DNA from 3 places in the Microbacterium sp. FW305-3-2-15-F-LB2 genome. Region 2 is predicted to be linked to each of the others. Evidence: predicted binding sites of a transcription regulator. Region 2 holds the regulator's gene; each other region holds the start of a gene.
The links. The regulator HrcA, encoded in region 2, represses chaperone genes, less so after heat shock. The targets are predictions, from matches to a motif close to TTNGCACTCGNNNNNNNCGAGTGCNAA.

Region 1 (4,627 bases), 770 kb from region 2:
CCCAGACCGCCGCGGATCGTGGGTAGATGCGCCGCCCGCCGCCACGGCGTCGCCCCCGCTCCGCGACGACGGCGATCCCGAACGCGATGAGCATGAGGATGCCGGGACGTCGGCGCAGCGCGAGGAGGGTCGGCGCGAGGGCCAGTTCGAGGAGCAGGCGTCCGGGCTGGGCGCGGCTGTCGTAGGCCTGCCGCACCCTCTGGCCGAGGAAATGGCGGAGCGTGGGTGGGCGGCGCATGACGTATACGTCGGTGAGCTGTCGTATCGCGCCGCCCCCGGCGCGGACGGTCCGTTCGAGCTCGAGGTTCTCGAAGAGGGCGTCGGCGTCATAGCCGCCGGTTCGCTCGAGCGCGGCGCGGCGGACGCCGCACGTTCCGGGGTAGTCATGGTGGAGTGCGCGGTTCAGGAGTGAGCGGCCCGTGTCCCACCGGGCGTGCCAGGGGAGGGGACGGAAGACGTTCGTCGGCGCGACGAGGTCGGCGTCGCGGAGCGCGGAGACGATGGCATCCAGTCCGTTCCGGTCGTAGCGGACGTCGTCGTCGGCCAGGATCACGCGCTCGTGCCGTGCGAGGGAAATTCCCGTGAGTACGCCCCGTACCTTGCCGTTCGCGCCCGTCGCCACGGTGGGGCGGACGTGTCGGACGTGGGCCGCCCATGCGGTCGCGTGGACGGCGAAGACGGGGGCGTCCGATCCGTCGACGACGGTGACGTCGATCCATTCCGCCAAAGTGCAGAGGTACGCGGTCATGTCGTCCAGGCTGTCGTCGTGCTCCCACCGCAGCGGGAGCACGTACTCTGCGGCGAGACGCATCAGTCCTCGGTGCGGAACCCCGCGGGCTTGTGGGTCCCGTCGCAGAACGGCTTGATGGTCGACATCCCGCACCGGCAGAGAGCGACCGTTCGCCGACGCTTCTCGATCGCGTTGCCGTCCACGTCGCGCAGGTCCACATCGCCCCGCACGAGCAGTGGACCGTCGGGATAGGCCGTGATCCGCGGCGGCTCCGATGTCATCGCACCTCCTCTGGCCGCAGCGACGACTCGCCGCGCGTCCACGCGTCGAGGAGGTACTCCCCGACGCGACCGTCCACGCTGAGGCAGACCGCGGCGCCGAAAAGGATGTCGGGGAGCAGGTCGGGGCGATCTTCGGCGAGGCTTCCCGCGAGGTCGCGGGCGGCGATCTGCTCGTGGACGGCGTCGGCTTCGACGTGCTCGTCGAAGTAGCCGCACACGTCGTCGTCGAAGCCGAGGCGGCGCAGGCCCTCGGCGTAGAGGCGGTTCGGGACCGAGGAGGTCATCTCGAACGCCGCGAGGTGGCCGACGATCGCGCCGAGCAGACGCCGACTGAGGCCGAACATCGACATCGCGTTGTGCGAGGCGAGTGTCACGGCCGGAACGTCGTCGACGTAGGCGCCGTACGTGTCCGAGAGTCCGGCGCTGCGGACCGCGCGGGCGAAGAGTTCGGCGTGCACGCGTCCAGGATTCCCGCCGCCGTACTCGTCGGACTGGATCTCCACCAGGGCGGCCTTGGGGCGCCCGGTCAAGCGCGGGATCGCCCACGAGTGGGGGTCGGCCTCCCGTAGGGTGTAGATTGATCGCTGCACGAGGAACTCGTGCGCCTGATCGAGAGTGGCCTTCTTCGCGAGGTAGCGCGAGAGACTCGGGCCGGTGTCGGCGGCGGTCAGGGCGAAGAGCGCCCGCGCAACGGCATCCATCGTCGTCGCGGGGAGTTCGGGCTGCGGCACGCGAGCGCGAAGTGCCGCCTCGAAAGCCCGCTCGATGACGCCACGCGTGGCGAGGAGCGACGGATCCCATTCCCGCTCGGGATCGAACGCCGCGACCGAACCGTACGCCGAGGCGTACAGCGCGAAGAGGGCGAGCTGCAGGTCATCGTCGGTCTCGACGTCGGTCGAGGCGGCGACGGCGCGGTCGGCCAGGGCGGTGTGGTTGGTGGGCGCGCCCCCGGCGAGATGCCGGAGGACGGCGGCGCTCACCGGGCCGCGCGGCGTGAAGGGGAGGGAGAGCCTGTCGTCGGCGTCGACGGCGGCCAGCGGATCGTGGGGGGAGAGGGTCGCGGACACCGGAGCACTCTGCGGGCGGGAGCGGTGATCGCCGAGACCCTTGACACGGGAGGAGGGGGCGACCCCGCGGTCACCCCCTCCGTGTACTCACTGCTCGATCGGCTGTGGTGTGCTCTCGTGAGCGGCGATGACGTCGTTGCCGTCTTCGGTCGAAACGGCGATGCGCCGAGGCTTGGCCTTCTCGCTCACCGGGATCATGACCGACAGGACGCCGTTTCGGTAGGTGGCGCTGATGTGTTCGGTGTCGATCCCCTGACCGAGGTTCAGCTGACGCACGAACGAGGCGGTCTCGCGCTCGCGCGTGATCCACTTGACGTCGTCGCCGGTTGCGAGGGTGCGCTCTGCCCGGATGGTGAGCAGTTGGCCGTCGACATCGATGTCTACCGATCCCGGGTCGACGCCGGGTAGGTCGGCGGACAGGACGTAGTGGTCGCCGTCGCGGTACAGGTCCATCGGCATGCGTCGCGGTCCGCCGCGGCGGGTGTCGAGGAGCGTCGACGCGAGGCGGTCGAGGTCGCGGAAGGGGTCGTAGGTGGCCATGGTCGTTCTCCTTTTCGATCGGTCCGGATCCGGCATCCGGAGAGATGTTCAAGTTGAGTCCCTTGCGCTCAACTTGATGTCAGATTAGCACTCACGTGTGGCGAGTGCCAAGACCGCGGGCGCGCGATTGTGCTCCCGTCGGAGCGCTATGGCAACCCCCGTGTCGCCGCGTTCGCCGCCCCGTTTCGTGGTCGTCAACACCGCCACCCCCCCCCGGGCGGTGTTCCGACGACGAAGGAGCACGATGTACTTCCACCGGCAGGAACTCCAGCACGCCGCTACACCCGACAAGCCCGACGCCGTCTACGCCCGCAAGCTGCAGGAGGTGCTCGGCGGACAGTACGGCGAGATCTCCGTCGCCATGCAGTACCGGTTCCAGGCGTGGAACATGCACATGCCCGGGAAGTACCGCGACCTCGTCTTCGGGATCGGCGCCGAAGAGATGGGCCACGTCGAGATGCTCGCGGTCATGATCGCGCAGCTGCTCGAGAAGTCGCCCCTCGGCATCACCGAGGAAGCCGTCCAGAACGACCCGACCGTGGCCGCGGTCATCGGTGGCACCGACATCCAGCACGGCATCGTCGCGGGCGCGGGAGCGCGACCCGTCGATTCCAACGGAAACCCGTGGCAGGGCAGCTTCATCACGGCCAGCGGCAATCTGCTCGCCGACTTCACGGCCAACGCGAACGCCGAGATGCAGGGACGCGTGCAGGTCGCGCGGCTCTACCACCAGACCGACGACCACGGCGTGAAGGACCTTCTCGCGTTCCTGCTGGCCCGCGACACGATGCACCAGAACCAGTGGGCGGCGGCCGCGGCCGAACTGCAGGAGGAGGGCTACGAGAGCCTCCCCGTGCCCAGCAACTTCCCGCTCGAGAAGGAGGACCGCGACGTGTCGTATCAGTACATCAACTTCTCCGACGGTGCCGCTGCCGCCGAGGGCCGCTGGGCGTCCGGCCCCACCCCCGACGGCAAGGGCGAGTTCACGTACCTCGCCTCACCGGAGCCGGGTGTGCCGATGCCGCCGCCCACGCACCCTGACGTCCGCTTCTACGGCACGACCGAGCTCCCCAACACGGTCGAGAAGCTCGCGGGGCGCGCCCAGGACGCGCTGCACAAGGAATGAGCGGGGTGGATGCCGCGATGCCGGGGCCCTCGACGGCCTCGGCTCCGCGCCGCGGAGCGAGCTTTCCCGCGATGCGGGCCGCCAAGATGCCGCGCGCGATTGTCGCGGGACCGTACGGCCATCCCTTCCACCCGGTGGCTGTGACGATTCCGATCGGCGCGTGGTCGTCGAGCCTCGTGTTCGACCTGCTCGGCCTCGCCGCCGATGACCCGCGTTCCTTCGCGACGGGGTCGAGGTGGCTCATCGCGATCGGGCTCGGCGGGGCGGTGGGAGCGTCGGTGCTCGGCCTGCTGGACATGTCGCGCATCCCGAAGGGCACTCCCGCACGTCGGACGGCCCTGGTGCACCTGACGCTGAACGTCACCGCAATGGTGCTGTTCTCGATCGGCCTGTTCGTGCGCATGCTCGATCTCGGCCGCGTCCCGGGCGTGGCGTTGGCGCTCAGTCTGATCGCCGCGTCGGGACTCAGCGTCTCGGGCTGGCTCGGCGGCAAGCTGGCCTACCGCTGGGGCGTGCGCGTCGCCGACGAGAACACCCAGCGCGAGGGCTTTGAGACGGCGTGAGCTCTCGGGACCCCGGATGCCCTGGCATCCGGGGTCCTTCAGCGCGGACGGCGGACGGGGAACCGGGGCCAGCCGCCGCTCACGGCGCCCGGGTCGTGCTGCGGTGCCAGGACTGCGCCGGCGGTCGGGGCGGCGGGTCTCCGGCGCAGGCCGAGGGCATGCTGCAGCGCGCGGATGAATCGGTCGTACACGCGCGGAGCGAGCACCTGCAGCGGGCGGGCCACGAACTGCGCCGCGCCCACGCCGACCTCGAGCCGGCGTCCACGCGTGACGCGCACGATCGCGCGGGCGACGCGGTCCGCCGAGACCACCGGGGGCAG
Region 2 (4,627 bases):
ATCACGAGCAGATGCACCGGCGCCTGCGGCGCGATGTCGCGGATCGCGAAGGCGTTCTCGGTCTCGGCGACGATCTCGGCGGGAATCTCGCCTCGGAGGATGCGCGTGAAGATCGACGGCTCGGTCATGGCATCCAGTCTATCGACGGGGTCAGACAGGGGGTCGGGCGCGCGTCCGCGATCTGCGGTCGGGCGTTGCCGGGAGGCCGGTCGGGAGGGGCTACCAACGCCCCGTCGCGGCCGAGAGCACCGAGATCGCCGCAGCTCCCGCGGTCGAGGTGCGCAGGACCGTGTCGCCGAGGCGGACGAGGCGCGCCCCGGCATGGTGCAGTGCCTCGAGCTCGTCCGGCGCGATCCCGCCCTCGGGGCCGACGACGAGGACGACGTCGCGATCATCGGACGGGTCGGATGCCACAGCCGCGAGGCGCTCCTCGGCGGAGGGCTCGAGCACCAGCACGCGCGCCCCGTTCGCGCGAGACACGAGATCGGCGAGGCGTGCCACCCCCTCGATCTCGGGGATCCATGCGCGATGGGCCTGCTTCGCGGCCTCGCGCACGATCGTGCGCCAGCGGGTGAGGCCTTTCTCGGCCTTGGCATCCCACCGCGAGACACTGCGCGCGGCCTGCCACGGGACGATCGCATCGACCCCCAGCTCGGTCGCCGCCTGCACCGCGAGCTCGTCGCGGTCCCCCTTCGCGAGGGCCTGCACCAGGACGATCCGCGGCGAGGGGCCGGGAAGCTCGGCGCGGGCGGTGATCCGCACGTCGACCTGCTTCGGGGCGGCGGCCGTCACGAGGCCCTCGAGCCAGACTCCGTGACCGTCGCCGAGGGTGACGGCCTCGTCGACGCGGACACGGCGAACCGCGGCCGCGTGGTGCGCCTCCGGACCGGTGAGCACCACGACGTCGCCGACGCCGGCGGCCGACGCGTCGTCGGTCACGAAATGCAGCGCCACGATCAGTGCCGGAAGCGGTCGCGGAACTTCGAGAACATCCCCTGCTGGTGTTCGGCCAGCCGGGGCGCAGGGGCCTTCGTGCGCTTGGCGAATTCCTCGATGAGCGCGCGTTCCTTGTGATCCAATCGCGTCGGGGTCACCACGTGCACGCCCACCTTGAGGTCACCGCGCTGACTGCCCCGCAGCGGCGTGATGCCGCGGCCCTTGATCGTCAGCACGTCACCGGACTGCACGCCCGCCCGCACCTCGAGGTCGACGCTGCCGTCGAGCGACTCGATCGTCGTGGTCGCGCCGAGGATGGCATCCGGCATCGACACCTCGAGGGTCGCGACGAGGTCGTCGCCCTCGCGGCTGAACGAGTCGTGCGATTCGACGGTGATCTCGAGGTACAGGTCACCGTTGGGACCACCCGCGGGGCCGACCTCGCCCGACCCGGGGAGCTGGAGGCGCAGACCCGTCTCGACGCCCGCGGGGATGTCGACCGACACGGTACGGCGGGCACGGACACGACCCTGGCCCTGGCACGTTCCGCATGGGTACGGGATCGTCGTTCCGTACCCCTGGCACACGCTGCAGGGCTGGCTGGTCACGACGTTGCCGAGGAGGCTGCGGACCGTGCGCTGCACGTGACCGGAGCCGTGACAGATGTCGCAGGTGACTTCGCTCGTGCCCGGCTGCGTGCACGCGCCCTGACACGTCTCGCAGAGGACGGCCGTGTCGACCTCGAGGTCGCGGTGGACGCCGAACACGACGTCGCCGAGCTGCAGCGAGACGCGCACGAGCGCATCCTGTCCGCGCTCCCGACGCGACCGGGGCCGGGGGCCGCGGCCACCGCCGCCCTGTGCTCCGCCGAAGAACGTTTCGAAGATGTCGCTGAAGCCGCCGAAGCCCGCCGCTCCCCCACCGCCGAATGGGCTCTGGTCGCCGCCCATGTCGTAGCGGCGGCGCTGCTCGGGGTCGCTCAGCACGTCGTAGGCATGGGTGACGAGCTTGAAGCGCTCGGACGCGTCCGCGCCCGGGTTGACGTCGGGGTGGAGCTCGCGCGCCAGACGCCGATACGCGCGCTTGATGTCGTCGGGGCTGGCGTCGCGCGCGACGCCGAGGACCTCGTAGTGGTCAGCCACAATCGCCTTCCTGCCCGCTCACGCGGGGTCGATCAGATTCGGTGCGGGTCTCGTCAACGAGCGTTGTCGTCGTCTTCGAGCATCCGGGTCAGATAGTGCGCGACGGCGCGGACCGCCGCGAGGTTGGAGGAGTAGTCCATGCGCGTCGGACCCAGAAGGCCCACCCGCGCACCGCCGGCGGTACCGTCGTACCGGCTGGCGAGAACGGATGCCTCGACGAGACCGAACGGTTCGTTCTCGCGGCCGATGCTGGCCGACAGACCCTGCTCGTCGGCGACCATCTCGCTCATGAGCCGCAGCAGGGTCACCTGCTCCTCGATCGCCTCGAGGAGCGGATAGATACTGCCGCGGAAGTCGGACTCGCGTTTGGCGAGGGTCGCCGCGCCCGCCATGACGAGGCGGTCCTGGCGGAACTCGTCGAGCTCTTCGCCCACCACCCGGAGGACGGCGTCGGAGATGAGGTCGACGGCGATGCCGGGCCGGGGGCCGTCGACGGTCGCGGCGGCCACCGCCTGCGCGCAGTCCGCGACGCTCCGGCCGACCAAGAGGGCGCCCACGCGGGCGCGCAGCTGCACGATGTCGCCCTCCGTCGGCTCGACGGGCACGAGCGCGATGCGTTGCGAGACACGCCCCGTGTCGGTCACGAGGATGACGAGCACGCGAGGGCCGCCGAGGGCCACGAGTTCCACGTGGGAGAGGTTCGCCCGGGCGAACGAGGGGTACTGCACGATCGCGACCTGACCGGTCAGCTGCGTGAGCGCCCGGACCGTGCGCGCCAGGAGATCGTCGAGGTCACCGGCCTCGTCGAGGAACGAAGTGATCGCGCTGCGCTGGGCCGTCGACAACGGCCTCAACTCGGCCAGGTGGTCGACGAAGACGCGGTACCCCTTGTCGGTCGGCACCCGTCCGGAGGAGGTGTGCGGCGCGATGATCAGGTCTTCGTCTTCGAGCTGTGCCATGTCGTTGCGGATCGTCGCCGCGGAGACCCCGAAGGCGTGCCTCTCGACGATGGCCTTGCTGCCGACGGGTTCGCGCGTGTCGACGTAGTCCTGGACGATGGCGCGGAGCACCTGCAAGCCGCGTTCGGACACCATGGCGGGCTCCCTCCTTCTGGCACTCCGGACTCCTGAGTGCCAATTCTAGAACACCCGCCCGGCGGTGAGTCGGAAGCGCGCTCAGGCGGTGAGGGCCCGGACGACGGCGTCGGCGAGCAGCCGACCCCGGCGGGTCAGCACGATGCGCCCGCGGACGGCATCCGCTCCGTCGACGAGGCCATCGGCGATGAGGGATGCCACGGCCTTCCGGCCCTCGCCGAGCAGTTCGGATACCGGCAGACCGTCGCGGATGCGGCTGCGGAGCAGGACGGACTCGAGGCGTCGCGCGGTGTCATCCGGACGTTCCCGGGCCGCCGCGGGCGACTCGGCCGCCGCCAGACGCTGCGCGTAGGCCGCGGGATGTTTGACGTTCCACCAGCGGAGGCCCGCGACATGGCTGTGCGCGCCGGGTCCGAAACCCCACCAATCGGTGCCGCGCCAGTAGGCGAGGTTGTGGCGCGAGCGGTGCGCGCCGTCGGTCGCCCAGTTGGACACCTCGTACCAGTCGTACCCGGCGCCGGCGAGCAGATCGTCGGCCAACTCGTACATGTCGGCCTGAAGGTCGTCGGAGGGCTCGGCGACGACCCCGGAGCGGATCTGTCGCGCGAGCTTCGTGCCGTCCTCCACGATCAGCGCGTACGCGGAGATGTGGTCCGGGCGCAGAGCGATCGCCGTCTCGAGCGACGCGCGCCAGTCGTCGAGCGACTCCCCCGGTGCCCCGTAGATCAGGTCGAGCGAGACGTCGAGTCCGGCGGTTCGCGCCGACGCCACCGCCGTGGCGACGTTGCGAGGATCGTGCGTGCGGTCGAGCACGGCGAGCACGTGCGGCTGGGCGGACTGCATCCCGATCGACAGGCGGGTCACACCGGCCTCGGCGAGCGTCGCCGCGACGCGGTCGTCCACCGTGTCGGGATTGGCTTCGACCGTCACCTCTGCGCCGTCTCGGATGCCGAACTCGTCGCGCACCGCGTCGAGCATCCGCGCGAGGTCGCCCGGCGGCAGCAAGGTCGGGGTGCCGCCCCCGAAGAAGACGGTGGATGCCGCCCGCCGGGCGCCCGCGGCATCCATGACCGTCCCGGCCAGGCGCACTTCGGCCGCGAGCGTGTCGGCGAAGTCTTCCTGCCGCGCACCGCGCAATTCGCTCGAGGTGTACGTGTTGAAGTCGCAGTAGCCGCAGCGGACCCGGCAGAACGGGACGTGCAGGTAGACGCCGAAATCGGCCGTCGGGTCGATCGGCAGGTCTTCGGGCAGGCGCCCGTCGACGGGCGCCGCATCGCCGAGCGGCAGTGGTCCGCCCATCAGGATGTGTATAGCGGCGAGATCGCCCGGAGGTAGCGCTGGAAGAGCGCACGGCGGCGCCGGTTCACGAGTCCGATGAACACCCGGTACGACGGGGCGGTGGGTCGGTCGAACGCCCGGACCACGAACCACACCTCGTCGTTGTCGCGCCATTCG
Region 3 (4,627 bases), 580 kb from region 2:
GGCGTTGCAGATGCAGCGCGCTGAGCTCGAAGCCGAAGCGCGTGCAGTACGGGAGCGGGTGTCGCTCATCACTCGACTACTCGGAGACGATCCCATGTCCATCACTCTCACACGCACCACTGTTCCCGCGGTGACCGCCGTTGCCCTGCGCGGTACCGTGCCGACCTATTCCGATGAAGGCCAGCTCTGGGGGCGTCTGATGCCCCTTCTGGCCGAGCAATCCCTCACACCGATCGGTCCGTGCGGGGTGATCGAGCACGATGACGCGTACGTCGAGCACGACGTCGACCTGTCGGTGTTCCTGCCGATCGAGGCGGGTATCACGGTGCAGGAACCGCTGCACCTGATCGAGCTGCCCGCGCGCGACTGTCTCGTCGCGCGCGTTCTCGGCCCCTACACGCAGATCAGCCAGGCGCACGATCGCATCAACGCCCGGCTGGCGGACGAGGGACTGAGCCCGCGCGCCGACGGAACGCTCGCGTCTCACGGGTTCAACATCTACCTGACCACGCCGGATCAGGTTGCCCCCGAAGACCTCATCACCGAGGTCTGCCGGCCTCTGGCCTGACCGGGAACGAAGAACGCCCCCTCCCGGAGGAGGGGGCGTTCTCTGTCTACCTAGGCGGGGATCAGAAGTCCATGCCACCGGTCGGGTCGCCCGCGGGAGCGGCGACCTTCTCGGGCTTGTCGGCGACGACGACCTCGGTCGTGAGGAACAGACCGGCGATCGACGCGGCGTTCTGCAGCGCGGAGCGCGTCACCTTGGCCGGGTCGATGATGCCCTGTGCGAACAGGTCACCGTATTCGCCGGTCGCGGCGTTCAGACCGTGGCCGACGGGGAGCTCCGCGACCTTGTTGGCGACGACGCCCGGCTCGAGACCGGCGTTGAGCGCGATCTGCTTGAGCGGAGCCTCGATGGCCACCTTGACGATGTTCGCGCCGGTCGCCTCGTCGCCCGTGAGCTCGAGGTTCGCGAACGCGGTCTTGCCGGCCTGGATCAGGGCGACGCCACCACCGGCGACGACACCCTCTTCGACGGCCGCCTTGGCGTTGCGCACGGCGTCCTCGATGCGGTGCTTGCGCTCCTTGAGCTCGACCTCGGTGGCCGCGCCCGCCTTGATGACGGCCACGCCGCCGGCGAGCTTGGCGAGGCGCTCCTGGAGCTTCTCGCGGTCGTAGTCGCTGTCGGTGTTCTCGATCTCGCGACGGATCTGGGTCACGCGACCCTCGATCAGCGCGGAGTCACCGGCACCCTCGACGATGGTGGTCTCGTCCTTGGTGATGATGACCTTGCGGGCACGGCCGAGCAGGTCGACGGTGGCGTTCTCGAGCTTGAGGCCGACCTCTTCGGTGATGACCTGTCCGCCGGTGAGGATCGCGATGTCCTGCAGCTGAGCCTTGCGACGGTCGCCGAAGCCGGGAGCCTTGACGGCAGCCGACTTGAAGATGCCGCGGATCTTGTTGAGCACGAGCGTCGCGAGAGCCTCGCCCTCGACGTCCTCGGCGATGATGAGGAGTTCCTTGCCCTCCTGGATCACCTTGTCGACGATGGGCAGAAGGTCCTTGATGTTCGAGATCTTCTGGTTCGCGATCAGGATGTAGGGGTCTTCGAAGACCGCTTCCTGGCGCTCGGGGTCGGTGACGAAGTAGGGGTTGATGTACCCCTTGTCGAAGCGCATGCCCTCGGTGAGCTCGAGCTCGGTGCCGAAGGTGTTGGACTCCTCGACGGTGACCACACCCTCCTTGCCGACCTTGTCGATCGCCTCGGCGATGAGCTCGCCGATCGCGGGGTCGGCGGCGGAGATCGACGCGGTCGCGGCGATCTGCTCCTTGGACTCGACTTCCTTGGCCGAGGCCAGGAGCTCGTCGGTGACGGCCTTGACGGCCTTCTCGATGCCCTTCTTGAGCGAGATGGGGTCAGCGCCGGCCGCGACGTTGCGCAGGCCCTCGCGGACGAGCGCCTGAGCGAGGACGGTCGCGGTGGTCGTTCCGTCACCGGCGACGTCGTCGGTCTTCTTGGCGACCTCCTTGACCAGCTCAGCGCCGATCTTCTCGTACGGGTCGTCGAGCTCGATCTCCTTGGCGATCGAGACACCGTCGTTCGTGATCGTGGGGGCGCCCCACTTCTTCTCCAGCACGACGTTGCGACCGCGGGGGCCCAGGGTCACCTTGACGGCGTCGGCCAGGGTGTTGAGGCCGCGCTCGAGACCGCGACGGGCCTCTTCGTCGAAAGCGATGATCTTTGCCATAAGTGTGTCGTCCCTCCCGGACGGGTGACTTCCAGATTTGGCACTCGACGAAAGCGAGTGCTAACTCATTCTGGCACTCGACCCTGGGGAGTGCAAGCCACGCGACGCCCGTGGAAACGGCAGCGCCGCGGCCCCCATGACGGGGGCCGCGGCGCGGCGGGAATCGCGAGAGGTCAGGCGATGAGTCGAACCGACTCAGCCTGAGGACCCTTCTGTCCGGACCCGACCGTGAACTCGACGGCCTGACCTTCTTCCAGGACCCGGAATCCGGACATCTCGATGTTCGAGTAGTGAACGAAGACATCCTGTCCGTCCGTCACGGTGATGAAGCCGTAACCCTTCTCGGCGTTGAACCATTTGACGGTGCCCTGCGTCATGCGAATCTCCTGTTGCTGAACGACGAGGTCATCGTAAGCACGCGGACACGGGCGGAATCGGCGCGAGCGGGCATTGTTGACACGGCGGCACCGAACTTTTTACGCCGCGGAAACACGCGGCGTCAGGGGCCTCACGGAGTCGGTTGGCCCGCGGTGCGATCGAGTCCGATCACCACGACCAGACGCTTCTCGGCGCCCTCGTCGTCGGGGGTGTTGGGGTCGTCCGTGGGCTGGAGGAAGTCGCTTTGCGCGACCTCGGCGCCGCCGATCGCCTCCGCCAGACCGCGCGCGGCCTGCTCGTCCGCGGTGGTCCGGTAGTACACGGTCGTCGTGGCGAAGTCCGTCGTGTCCGAATCGCCGGTCTGCACGGAGTCGGAGGCCCATCCGAGGCCCACGATCTGGTCGCGCAGGTTGCCTGCCAAGCCGTCGTCGGGCGTCCCGTTGAGCACAACGACCGAGTACGACGTGTCGATGACCGCCGGAGTGCTCTCCGAGGGTGTCGGGCTCGGTCCCGCGTCAGACCCCAATGAGATGCGGCCGGATGCCACCAGCACACCGAAGATGCCCACGATCACCAAGACGATGGTGGTCAGCGCCGCCCAGAAGAAGACTGCCCACCCGCGGGAGCGGGGATGTTCGGCCCGGTGCGCGCCGACGCGGCCGCCGCCGGCCGGGAGGTCGTCGAAACGATCCCGTGGGAAGGTCGATCTGGGCATTGGACGATGTTACCGGGCAGATTCTGTGGCTCCGTCAGCGCGCAGCCGTGCGCCCGAGACGAGCACGGTGCTGCTGGGCGGCCTCATCACGGCGCCGGCGCAGGCGTCGCACGAGCATGGGGTCCGCGGCCAACGCCTCCGGGTCGTCGAGCAGACGCCCCAGGAGTTGGTAGTAGCGAGCCGGGGCGAGGTCGAACTCCGACCGGATCGCCTCCTCCTTCGCACCGCCGTGCCGACGCCACTCACCCTCGAAGGCGAGGAAGGCGAGATCACGGTCGGAGAGGGCCACGTCGTCACGCTACTGCGGACGATAGGAAGATCCGGGATGCCACGCCACCCACGCGCCGAGCGGGTCGACGCTGGCCAGGACCTCGCCGTCGAGGGCGAGCGCGAACCCTCCCGGCCGCAGGTTCGGCGATCCGTTCCACGCGTCGTGGAGGCCCGCGGCATCCAGGGTCACCCATCGTCCGGCGGCGCGAGCGGCAGCGATGACGGCGTCGCGGTGCCGCCGTGGAACGTGCGCGAGGACGCCGGGAGTCGTCACCACCAGCGTCGCGTCGCGCGGGGCCCGCGCGGCGAGCCCGGGCAGAGACTCGGCTCCGTCGCCCGCGACGAGGAGCGGCGGATCGGCGGCGGCGATGTCGAGGGCGGCGGTGATGCGTTCGCGCCGACCCTCTTCCCCCGGCCACGCGAGGCCCATCAACCAGGCGCGGTCTTCGGGGTCTCGCGCGTCGAGGGGCTGGAGATCGATTCCCGCGCGCCAGACGACCTCGGGCAGGCGCAGCGGTGGGTCGCCGTCGACGTCGGCCACGAGGACGACCGCGCTGGGGCCGTCCGCCGGGTCGAGAGCCGTCACCGCGTCGTCGGGCGACCGGAAGCGATACGAGTAGCGGTCAGGGTAGAGGCAGAGACCCCCGCTCGCGCCCACCTCGAGCAGAGCGATGGGCCCCTCGATGAGCGACAGCGCCGGCAGCAGGGCGGCGCAGCGCAGCGGCTCGTTGGTCTGCAGACTCCGCCGTCCGCACTCGGCGACGATCGCCTCCGTGTGCGCGACCACCCACTGCGCCCACAGATCGCCCGTCTGCGTCGGCGCGCCGAGCAGGCGCAGGACGGCGAAGACCAGCGGCGGCTGTCGGTGCGTGGCCGGGATCCTCGCGAGCACCGCCGCAACCGCCGGGTCGACCGTCACCCGGCGCGCCCACTCCTCGTACAGGCGAGACCGCCCCGGAGCCTCGTCGCGCGCGAAGCGCCCGTACCGGTCGACGACGGCGGTGATGGCATCCTG

Region 1: AC3WLZ_RS12350 (Hsp20/alpha crystallin family protein) is a predicted target of HrcA. The motif match lies at 2,703-2,729, and genes of this name have one in related genera.
Region 3: groL (chaperonin GroEL) is a predicted target of HrcA. The motif match lies at 2,287-2,313, and genes of this name have one in related genera.

What each region holds. Positions count from the first base shown of each region.
Region 1 covers NZ_JBYSZO010000001.1:2,545,995-2,550,621, reverse strand. Annotated here, with positions in the region: gene AC3WLZ_RS12365 (glycosyltransferase family 2 protein) at 1-811, opposite strand, end outside; gene AC3WLZ_RS12360 (CDGSH iron-sulfur domain-containing protein) at 811-1,011, opposite strand; gene AC3WLZ_RS12355 (iron-containing redox enzyme family protein) at 1,008-2,048, opposite strand; gene AC3WLZ_RS12350 (Hsp20/alpha crystallin family protein) at 2,166-2,618, opposite strand; gene AC3WLZ_RS12345 (manganese catalase) at 2,863-3,744, shown strand; gene AC3WLZ_RS12340 (DUF2231 domain-containing protein) at 3,762-4,307, shown strand; gene AC3WLZ_RS12335 (SDR family NAD(P)-dependent oxidoreductase) at 4,346-4,627, opposite strand, start outside.
Region 2 covers NZ_JBYSZO010000001.1:1,777,124-1,781,750, forward strand. Annotated here, with positions in the region: gene AC3WLZ_RS08610 (HIT domain-containing protein) at 1-128, opposite strand, end outside; gene AC3WLZ_RS08615 (16S rRNA (uracil(1498)-N(3))-methyltransferase) at 220-954, opposite strand; gene dnaJ (molecular chaperone DnaJ) at 957-2,078, opposite strand; gene hrcA (heat-inducible transcriptional repressor HrcA) at 2,132-3,172, opposite strand; gene hemW (radical SAM family heme chaperone HemW) at 3,254-4,471, opposite strand; gene AC3WLZ_RS08635 (DUF1990 domain-containing protein) at 4,471-4,627, opposite strand, start outside.
Region 3 covers NZ_JBYSZO010000001.1:2,356,317-2,360,943, forward strand. Annotated here, with positions in the region: gene AC3WLZ_RS11425 (MerR family transcriptional regulator) at 1-568, shown strand, start outside; gene groL (chaperonin GroEL) at 630-2,249, opposite strand; gene AC3WLZ_RS11435 (cold-shock protein) at 2,423-2,626, opposite strand; gene AC3WLZ_RS11440 (LytR C-terminal domain-containing protein) at 2,758-3,342, opposite strand; gene AC3WLZ_RS11445 (DUF3263 domain-containing protein) at 3,377-3,631, opposite strand; gene AC3WLZ_RS11450 (DUF2332 family protein) at 3,641-4,627, opposite strand, start outside.